Regions from separate parts of the Actinosynnema sp. NPDC091369 genome, predicted to be linked through region 1. Evidence: riboswitches for the same ligand, from Rfam matches in the RefSeq annotation. Region 1 holds a riboswitch; the other holds the start of a gene.
The links. A riboswitch is a leader RNA that binds a small molecule or an ion and turns the genes downstream of it on or off. The one in region 1 is predicted to bind glycine.
Positions count from the first base shown of each region.

Region 2: another riboswitch for glycine. It lies ahead of gcvT (glycine cleavage system aminomethyltransferase GcvT); the one in region 1 lies ahead of gcvP (aminomethyl-transferring glycine dehydrogenase).

Region 1 is NZ_JBIVUG010000010.1:60,689-65,507, forward strand. It holds gene ACIQMJ_RS30455 (bifunctional nuclease family protein) at 1-233, shown strand, start outside; gene ACIQMJ_RS30460 (MerR family transcriptional regulator) at 1,328-1,894, shown strand; glycine riboswitch at 1,986-2,076, shown strand; gene gcvP (aminomethyl-transferring glycine dehydrogenase) at 2,232-4,819, shown strand, end outside.
Region 2 is NZ_JBIVUG010000003.1:814,377-819,195, reverse strand. It holds gene glyA (serine hydroxymethyltransferase) at 1-588, opposite strand, end outside; gene gcvT (glycine cleavage system aminomethyltransferase GcvT) at 603-1,703, opposite strand; glycine riboswitch at 1,832-1,926, opposite strand; glycine riboswitch at 1,928-2,015, opposite strand; gene ACIQMJ_RS16470 (DUF3817 domain-containing protein) at 2,079-2,381, opposite strand; gene ACIQMJ_RS16465 (hypothetical protein) at 2,397-2,795, opposite strand; gene ACIQMJ_RS16460 (helix-turn-helix transcriptional regulator) at 2,907-3,395, opposite strand; gene ACIQMJ_RS16455 (hypothetical protein) at 3,597-3,758, opposite strand; gene ACIQMJ_RS16450 (CaiB/BaiF CoA transferase family protein) at 4,174-4,819, opposite strand, start outside.

The DNA.
Region 1 (4,819 bases):
AGGAGGGCACGTACTTCGCGGAGCTCGTCTTCGACGGCGACATCCGCGTCTCGGCGCGGCCGAGCGACTCGGTGGCGCTGGCCCTGCGGATCGGCGTGCCGATCCACGCGGAGGAGTCCGTGCTGGCCGAGGCCGGTTTGATCATCCCGGACGAGCAGGAGGACGAGGTCGAGAAGTTCCGCGAGTTCCTCGACTCGGTCTCGCCGGAGGACTTCCGCGGGGCGGACACGTAGGCCGATCTGCGCCCGAGGTGGCCGGCCCTTGCGGTCATCGGTAGTTGCGGTGAGCTGCGCTGGGAAGACCCAAGACCGAGAGATCACAAGCGTCCTCGCCGGACGGGCAGATCAGCAGGATGACCCCGACCACCTCCGGGATCTCCTGTTTCGTCGTGGGTCGGGTTCCGTGTCATCCCACCGACCTCCCTCCGGGCTACCACACGCGTCAAGGGGGCGACATCAGTAAGCGCCGCGGGCATTGCTGGACTTCGCCCCCCTTGACACGTGCGGTAGGGCAAGGCCAGGTCGGCGGGACGACACGAACCCCTCCCATGGGAAGGGCAAACCCAACGCGGCCGACCGCGCCCGACCCGTCCGCACCCCGGTTGCGACTCGCGACCCCCGACCCACCTCGCTGGACGTCTTTGCTGCACAAGTAGGGCTTCGTGTCATCCCGCCGACCTGGCGCAGCCCTACCGCACGTGTCAAGGGGGGCGTGGTCCACTGCGGGCTACGGCGTCTACTGATGTCGCCCCCCTGACGCGTGTGGTAGCCCTTCGGGAGGTCGGTGGGACGACACGAAACCCGGACCCACGACGAAACAGGGGCCATCAGCGGGGGTTGGGGTCATCCTGCTGATCTGCCCGTCCGGCGAGGACGCTTTTGGGCTCTTGGACCCCAAATCGCCCCGCGGGGGTACACCAACCCACCCCAAGTACCGACGAGTCGGGTGCTTGACAACGACACCCCTACCCGAACCCGCCCACGAAGGGCGCACCCCCGGCCCCACACCGTGAACGGCCCTTCGCGAGCGTGCGCGGTGCGTTGTGGATCAACCCCGCGTGCCACCATCAGGCGTCACACCCCTGAATTACACAACGTCAACGTTGATCGGCTAAACGATCACTAAACGTCACCCGAATGGCTTACGACGGGCGACTCTCTCAACCTCTACCTCACGTTGAGGTCAGACACGTCCCGCGCGTCGCGTTGACCTGCCCCCTAGCCGGTCTTACCGTCGAACTCAGGTGAATTGCCACGGTGTGATTCGGGCACCGCGGCGGCTTCACGTTGGTCGCCGGTCGTCGTGACCGGACCGAGGGGAGGCAGGCGTGGTCGAGGAAGCGCCCATCCGGGCCGGATCCGGCGAACAGGGTGAGCTGTTCCCGGACTCCTCGCTGCCGGACGAACTGGTCGGGTACCGCGGCCCCGCCGCGTGCCAGATCGCGGGCATCACCTACCGCCAGCTGGACTACTGGGCGCGCACGGGGTTGGTCAACCCCACGATAAGGAGTGCGCACGGCTCGGGCAGCCAACGGCTCTACTCGTTCAAGGACATCCTGGTCCTCAAGGTCGTGAAGAGACTGCTGGACACCGGCGTCTCGTTGCAGAACATCCGGGTCGCCGTGGACCACCTGCGCCGCCGCGGCGTGCAGGACCTGGCCCGCATCACGCTGTTCAGCGACGGCACCACCGTCTACGAGTGCACGTCGCCGGAAGAGGTGGTCGACCTGCTCCAGGGCGGCCAGGGGGTGTTCGGCATCGCGGTCTCCGGAGCGATGCGGGAGATCAGCGGCACGATCCACGACTTCCCCGCCGAACGGGCGGACGGGGCCGAGATCGTGGAGCCGTCCGACGACGAGCTGTCCCGTCGCCGTCGGACGAGGGCCATCGGCTGACCGGGTGGGTCGACCGGCGCGCACTGAGATCCACGTCGCGCCGGCGGTACCGTTCACCCCTCCGACGGGTACGATTCCGCGCGTAGTCGCTTTATCCCGTGCGGGAGAGTCCGAGCCCGTCTCGGCGCCGAAGGAGCAAATCCTCCCCGGAACCTCTCAGGCGCAAGGACCGTGCGGGTGAGACGCCTCTGGAAAGCGGGTCGGGCACGACCGACCGACCCCGCCGACGGTGCAAGCCCGACAGCCGGGTGAAGCTCTCAGGCGCCCGAGACCGGGCAGAAGACAGAGGGGGAGGGCAACGGCAGAAGTCTGTCCGGAGCCCTGGAGGCCAGCACCGATGACGCAGGACCGCATCCCCCTCGCCGCACTCGAGCACGGCACCCCGTTCGCCGACCGGCACGTGGGCCCGCGGCCCGCCGAGCTGGCCCGCATCCTCGACGTGATCGGTGTCGGCTCGCTGGAGGAACTGGCGCAGCACGCCGTCCCCGAGTCGATCCGCGAGCGCGACCTGGTGCTGGACCTGCCCGCGCCCGCCACCGAGACCGAGGCGCTGGCCGAGCTGCGCGCCCTCGCCGCGCGCAACCGCCCGATGACGCAGATGATCGGGCTCGGCTACTACGGCACGACCACCCCGCCGGTGATCCGCCGCAACGTGCTGGAGAGCCCCGCCTGGTACACGGCGTACACGCCGTACCAGCCGGAGATCTCCCAGGGCCGCCTCGAAGCGCTGCTGAACTTCCAGACGATGGTCGCCGACCTGACCGGTCTGCCGCTGGCCAACGCCTCGATGCTGGACGAGTCCACGGCCGCCGCCGAGGCGATGACGCTGGTCCGCCGCGCGGGCCGGGCCAAGTCGAACAAGTTCGTGGTGGACGCCGACACGCTGCCGCAGACGCTGGCCGTCATCGAGACGCGCGCCGAGCCGCTGGGCATCGAGATCGTCACCGCCGACCTGTCGCAGGGCATCGAGGGGCTCGGCCTGGGCGGCGACTTCTTCGGCGTGCTGCTGTCCTACCCCGGCGCGTCCGGCGTGGTGCGCGACCACGCGTCGGTGATCGAGGAGATCCACAAGGCGGGCGCGCAGGCGGTGGTCGCCGCGGACCTGCTGGCGCTGACGCTGCTGCGCCCGCCCGGCGAGATCGGCGCGGACGTCGTCATCGGCACCACGCAGCGCTTCGGCGTGCCGATCGGGTTCGGCGGGCCGCACGCCGGCTACATGGCCGTGCGCCAGGGCCTGGAGCGGCAGTTGCCCGGCCGGCTGGTCGGCGTGTCCGTGGACGCGGACGGCTCGCTCGCCTACCGCCTCGCGTTGCAGACCCGCGAGCAGCACATCCGCCGGGAGAAGGCCACCAGCAACATCTGCACCGCGCAGGTCCTGCTCGCGGTGATGGCCTCGATGTACGCGGTGTACCACGGTCCGGAGGGCCTGAAGGCGATCGCGACCCGGGCGCACCGGATGGCGACCGTGCTGGCCGCCGGCCTGCTGGAGGGCGGCGTCGAGATCGTGCACGGCGAGTTCTTCGACACCGTGCGGGCCCGCGTCGAGGGCCGTGCCGCCGCCGTCGTGTCGGCCGCGCGCGACCTGGGCGTGAACCTGTGGCAGGTGGACGCGGACGTGGTGTCCATCGCGTGCGACGAGACGACCACGCGCGAGCACCTGGAACTGGTGTGGAAGGCGTTCGGGGTGACCGTCTCCGACGTGGACGGCCTGGACGCCGACACCGCCGACGGCATCCCCGCCGACCTGCGCCGCACCAGCGACTACCTGACCCACCCGGTGTTCCACGCGCACCGCTCCGAGACCGCGCTGCTGCGCTACCTGCGGTCGTTGTCGGACAAGGACGTGGCGCTGGACCGCAGCATGATCCCGCTGGGCTCGTGCACGATGAAGCTCAACGCCACGGCCGAGATGGAGCCCGTGACGTGGCCGGAGTTCGCCGACCTGCACCCGTTCGCGCCCGCGTCGGACGCCGAGGGGCTGCTGACCATCGTCGGTGACCTGGAGCGGTGGCTGGCCGAGGTCACCGGGTACGACGCGGTGTCGTTGCAGCCGAACGCGGGCAGCCAGGGCGAGTTCGCGGGCCTGCTCGCGATCCGCGCCTACCACCGGGCCAACGGCGACGACCACCGCGACGTGTGCCTGATCCCGTCCAGCGCGCACGGCACCAACGCCGCGTCCGCCGTGATGGCCGGCATGCGGGTCGTGGTCGTCAAGTGCGACGACCACGGCAACGTGGATGTCGAGCACCTGCGCTCCACGATCGACGCGCACCGCGACTCGCTCGCCGCGATCATGATCACCTACCCGTCGACGCACGGCGTGTACGAGGACACCGTGCGCGAGGTGTGCGGGCTGGTGCACGACGCCGGCGGCCAGGTCTACGTGGACGGCGCGAACCTCAACGCGCTGATCGGGCTGGCGCAGTACGGCAAGTTCGGGTCGGACGTGTCGCACCTGAACCTGCACAAGACGTTCTGCATCCCGCACGGCGGCGGTGGTCCGGGCGTCGGCCCGATCGGCGTGCGGTCGCACCTGGCGCCGTTCCTGCCGAACCACCCGTTGCAGCCGACGGCCGGTCCGGAGACCGGTGTCGGCCCGATCAGCGCCGCGCCGTGGGGTTCGGCGTCGATCCTGCCGATCTCGTGGGCGTACGTGCGGATGATGGGCGCGGACGGCCTGCGCCGGGCGACGTTGACCGCGGTGGCGGCGGCGAACTACGTGGCGCGCCGGCTGGACGAGCACTTCCCCGTGCTCTACACCGGCGAGGGCGGTTTCGTGGCCCACGAGTGCATCCTCGACCTGCGGCCGATCACCAAGGCGACCGGCGTGACGGTGGACGACGTGGCGAAGCGGCTGGCCGACTACGGCCTGCACGCGCCGACCATGTCGTTCCCGGTGGCGGGCACGCTGATGGTGGAGCCGAC
Region 2 (4,819 bases), on a different contig from region 1:
GTCCACCGAGTCGGCGATCCGGCGGAACTCGGCGAAGTCGAGCTGCCGCGGGTACGCCGACCAGCCGGCCACGATCAGCTTCGGCCGGTGCTCGGTCGCGAGCCGCTCCACCTCGGCCATGTCGACCCGGCCGTCCTCCGCCGACACGTGGTAGGGCACCACGTTGTAGAGCTTGCCGGAGAAGTTGATCCGCATGCCGTGGGTCAGGTGGCCGCCGTGCGCGAGGTCCAGGCCCAGGATCGTGTCGCCGGGCTGGAGCAGGGCGAACATCGCGCACGCGTTGGCCTGCGCGCCCGAGTGCGGCTGCACGTTCGCGAAACCCGCGCCGAACAGCGCCTTCACCCGCTCGATCGCCAGCCGCTCGATCACGTCGACGTTCTCGCAGCCGCCGTAGTAGCGGCGGCCCGGGTAGCCCTCGGCGTACTTGTTCGTCAGCACCGAGCCCTGCGCCTGGAGCACCGACACCGGCGTGAAGTTCTCCGAGGCGATCATCTCCAGCGTGCTCTGCTGCCGGTGCAGCTCGGCGGCGACGGCGTCCGCGACCTCCGGGTCGAACTCCGCGAGGGAGGTGTTGAAGTGCTCGGACATGTGTGGGGTCTCCCTTACGAGGTGCGCTTGTAGAAGGGCAGTGCGACGACTTCGACCGGCTCGTGCCTGCCCCGGACGTCGACGGACAGCTGCGTGCCGGGCTCGGTGTGGCCGACCGTGACGTAGGCCATGGCCACCGAGTACCCGAGGGTCGGCGACAGCGCGCCGCTGGTCACCTCGCCGATGGGGGCGCCCGAGGCGTCCAGCACCGGGTAGCCGTGCCGGGGGGCGCGGCGCGAGGCGGTCTTGAGGCCGACCAGGACCTGCTCCACGCCCTGCTCGGCGACGGCGGCCAGGGCGTCGCGGCCGACGAAGTCGCCCGGCTTGTCCAGCTTCACCACCCGGCCGAGGTTCGCGTGGAACGGCGTGCGGTCGCGGCCGAGCTCGTTGCCGTACAGGGGCATGCCCGCCTCCAGCCGCAGCGTGTCGCGGCAGCCCAGGCCCGCGGGCTTGAGGTCGTGCGGCGCGCCCGCCTCCAGCAGCGCCTGCCACACGTGCGCGGCGTCGTCCGGCGCGACGAACAGCTCGAAGCCGTCCTCGCCGGTGTAGCCGGTGCGGGCGAGCAGCACCGGCTTGCCCGCGACCTCGGTCGGGTACGAGGCGTAGTACTTCACCGCGCCCAGGTCGGTGGGCGTGAGGCCGGCCAGGATCGCGGTGGCCTTCGGACCCTGCACGGCGAGCAGCGCGTAGTCGGTGGACCGGTCCTCGACGGTGGTGTCGAAGCCCTTGGCCCGCTCGACCAGCGCCTCGTGCACGACGGCGGCGTTCGAGGCGTTCGCGACGACGAGGTACTCCTCGTCACCCGTGCGGTAGACGATCAGGTCGTCGATCACGCCGCCGTCGGCCTCGCAGACCATCGTGTAGCGGGCGCGGCCGACGCCGATCGCGGACGCGTGGCCGACCAGGGCGTGGTCCAGCGCGGCGCCGGCCTCCGGGCCGGTGAGCACGATCTCACCCATGTGGGTCAGGTCGAACAGGCCCGCCGACGTGCGCACCGCGTGGTGCTCGGCCAGCTCGCTGTCGTAGCGCAGCGGCATCCGCCAGCCCGCGAAGTCGGTGAACATGGCGCCCAGCGCCTCGTGCTCGGCGTGCAGGGGCGTGCGGCGGCTTTCCATCAGGCGGGTCCTCCCTGGGTGCGGACATGCCGAGGCGCCGACCGGTCGGGTCGGCGGGCGGGCACGTCCGAGAGATTCACGAGCGAAAGGATGACACGGCCCATCGGAGACTCCTCGTCGAGTGAGCCTCCCCCTCTGCCATGAGCCTGAGAGCTTCGCCACCGGGTGAGGGCGGCTTGCACCGTGGGCGAGGCGCACCGGGTGCGCCTGCTTTCCAGAGTTGCCTTCGTCGGGCGGTACCTGTGCCTGAGAGATTCCGGGGAGGAGTTGCTCCTTCGGCGCCCCGGTCGGGGACTCTCCCGCTCGACATCGACGGCCGTGTTCAGTTGGTACCGCCAGACGCTAGGGGTGGCCGGCGGGCGGGGTCAACCCCGGTCACAGGCTCTTCTCGGCCCGGACGCTCTCGACCACCCTGCGCTCGGCGTAGAACGACACGAACGGGATCGTGCCCGCGAGCAGCACCAGCACCGTGCCCTTGATCGACCACCGGGCCTTGAGCGCGAGGTCGACGGTGAGCACCAGGTACACCGCGTACAGGAAGCCGTGCACCGGGCCGACGACCTGCATCATGCCCTCGGTGCCGCCCGCGTACTTGGCGATCATGGCGACCACGAGCAGCAGCAGGCCGACACCGACCACGTAAGCCATGAACCGGAACCTGGTCAACGCGCCGCTCATCGCCCTACCTTCGCCTCACCGCTGGTCCCGCGCGTGCAGTTCGGCGAGCATGCGGTTGTAGGCCGCCAGCTCGTCGTCCTCGTCGTCGTGCGCGGGTGCTCTGACGGGCTCAACGGTAACGACCGGCCGCGACGGCACGGCCACCGGCTCCGGCGCGGCCTCGTCGGCGGCCCCGGTCGCCGCGGCGGCGGCCTCGGCCTTGCGGCGGGCGTCCAGCCTGCGGATGCGCCAGACCATGAACGCGGGGAAGAGGCCGAACAGCGGCCACTGGAAGACGTACCCGAGGTTCTGGAAGGTGCCACCGGCCTCGGAGAACCGCTCCCACTGCCAGTACGCCAGGCCGCAGCACACGACCAGCGACACCAGGCAGACGGCCGCGATCGCGAGCCGTCGGGGGGTGATGAGGCCGCGCACGCCTCAAGAGTACTTCGTGCGTCGCACAGGGCTGGGGCTCCCCGCGCAGGAGCCCGCCCCTCAAGGTGAGGGCTCCCCATCGCTGGAGGAGCCCGCCCCGACTCGTCGGACCTAGGCCACGCCGTCCCGGCGTTGCCTCTGCAACCTGGCCACGCACCAGGCCGCCGCGCTACCCCGACGCAGGTGCTGGAGCACCGTCATCGGGCCGAGGCGACGACCGAGGTCGGAGGGCGTGAGCCCGGCCGCCCGGTAGTCCAGAGCGCGCTGGTCCAGCGGGCTGATGCCCGCGTCCCACCACTGCTCCGCCTCGGAGAGGTCACCCACCAGCTGCCAGTAGCTGGCGGCGGCCGCGAGCAGGGCGTCGGGCACCTCGGGCGCCCGCTTCCGCATCGCCGCCACGTACGCCGGATCCGCGGACTCGACCTTCACCAGGCCGCGGGGACCGCCATTCGCCCGCTGCACCGGGATCCCCGGCGCGGACGGCGGGGCTTCCGCGAGCCACGCGTCCTTGATCCGGTTCACCTCCTGCAGCTCGGCGTCGTCCGAGCGCTCAGCCGCCCACTGCCGCAACAGCTCGTCGACTCCGGAGTCCTCGACCATTCTGCCTCCTCATCGGTCGAAGATCAGCCAATGCGACGCACCGTATTAGCGGGTACCGACAACCGCTAGACCCCGGTTTGTCTAAAACCCTGTTACCAGGGCGTTATAGCCCTCATTCCACCCGTACGGTGCAACGACGAGGGCGCATAGTCACCGATCGTGACCGCATTGAGCGGAGTTCGAGGGGACGCGGCGAGCGGGTCAGGCGAAGAGGCTGCGCACGAAGGTGATGATCGACTCCGCCCCGGACTGGAGCCACCCGAGCGCGGTCCGCACCGCTTCGGCGGACTCGTTCGGCCGGGTGATCAGGAGGAACAGCACCAGCGCGACCGCCGCCAGCGTCACCACCTTCTTGACGTTCACTGATCGGTCTCCGTCCGTGTCACCGGGTGGGGCGGCCGAGCGCCGCCCCGGTCGTGTCAACGGCCATGGTCCCCCATTCACCCGGATGATGACGATCGAACCCGCCGCCATCCCTCGACCGGTCGTGCGATCGCCACGCAACCACGCCTGGAACAGCCTGATCGTCACCCGAACGGACGATCAAGGGGACCTGCGGTCCCGCCGATCACCAAGGTACGGGCACTCGCCCACCCCCCTGGCACGGACACCGAGGTAGCGACACATCGTCTTCCCTTCACCGCCCATCACCTGATTGCGCCGAGGCACGCACCGAGCGTGACAAAGGTCGATGGCGGCTGCCACTCAATTCCGGTCCCCCTTCAGGTGATTTCCCGCGCCCTTTTCCGGGTCGCCCCGGCGGCCGATCGGGCCCGGGTCAGGCGATCACCCCGGCCCGCCGCAGCCCGGCCAGCTCGTCCTCGTCCAGCCCCAGCTCGCCCAGCACGTCGGCCGTGTGCTCGCCCACCGCGGGCGGCGGCGCCGGAGTGGCCGCGGGCGTCCGCCCGAACCGGGGCGCGGGCGCGGGCTGCGCCACCCCGTCCACCTGCACGAACGTCCCCCGCTCGGCGTTGTGCCCGTACCCGGGCGCTTCACCGGGGGCCAGCACGGGCGCGAGGCACGCGTCAGTGCCCGCCGCCAGCGCCGCCCACTCGTCCCTCGTCCGGGTGGCGACGGCCGCCGCGATCCGGGCCCGCAGCTCCGGCCAGTTCGCCGGGTCGTGTCGGGCGGGCAGGTCCGCGTCGGCCAGCCCGAGCACCACCAGCAGCTCGGCGTAGAACTTCTCCTCCAGCGCGCCGATGCTGACGAACCGGCCGTCGGCCGCCTCGTAGACGTCGTAGAACGGCGCGCCGCCGTCCAGCAGGTTCTCCCCGCGACCGCCGGGCCACGCGCCGGCCGACGACATCCCGTGCAGGAACGTGGTCAGCAGCGCCGCGCCGTCCACCATCGCCGCGTCCACCACCTGCCCGCGCCCGGACCGCTCCCGCTCGTACAGCGCCGCCAGCACGCCCATCGCCAGCAGC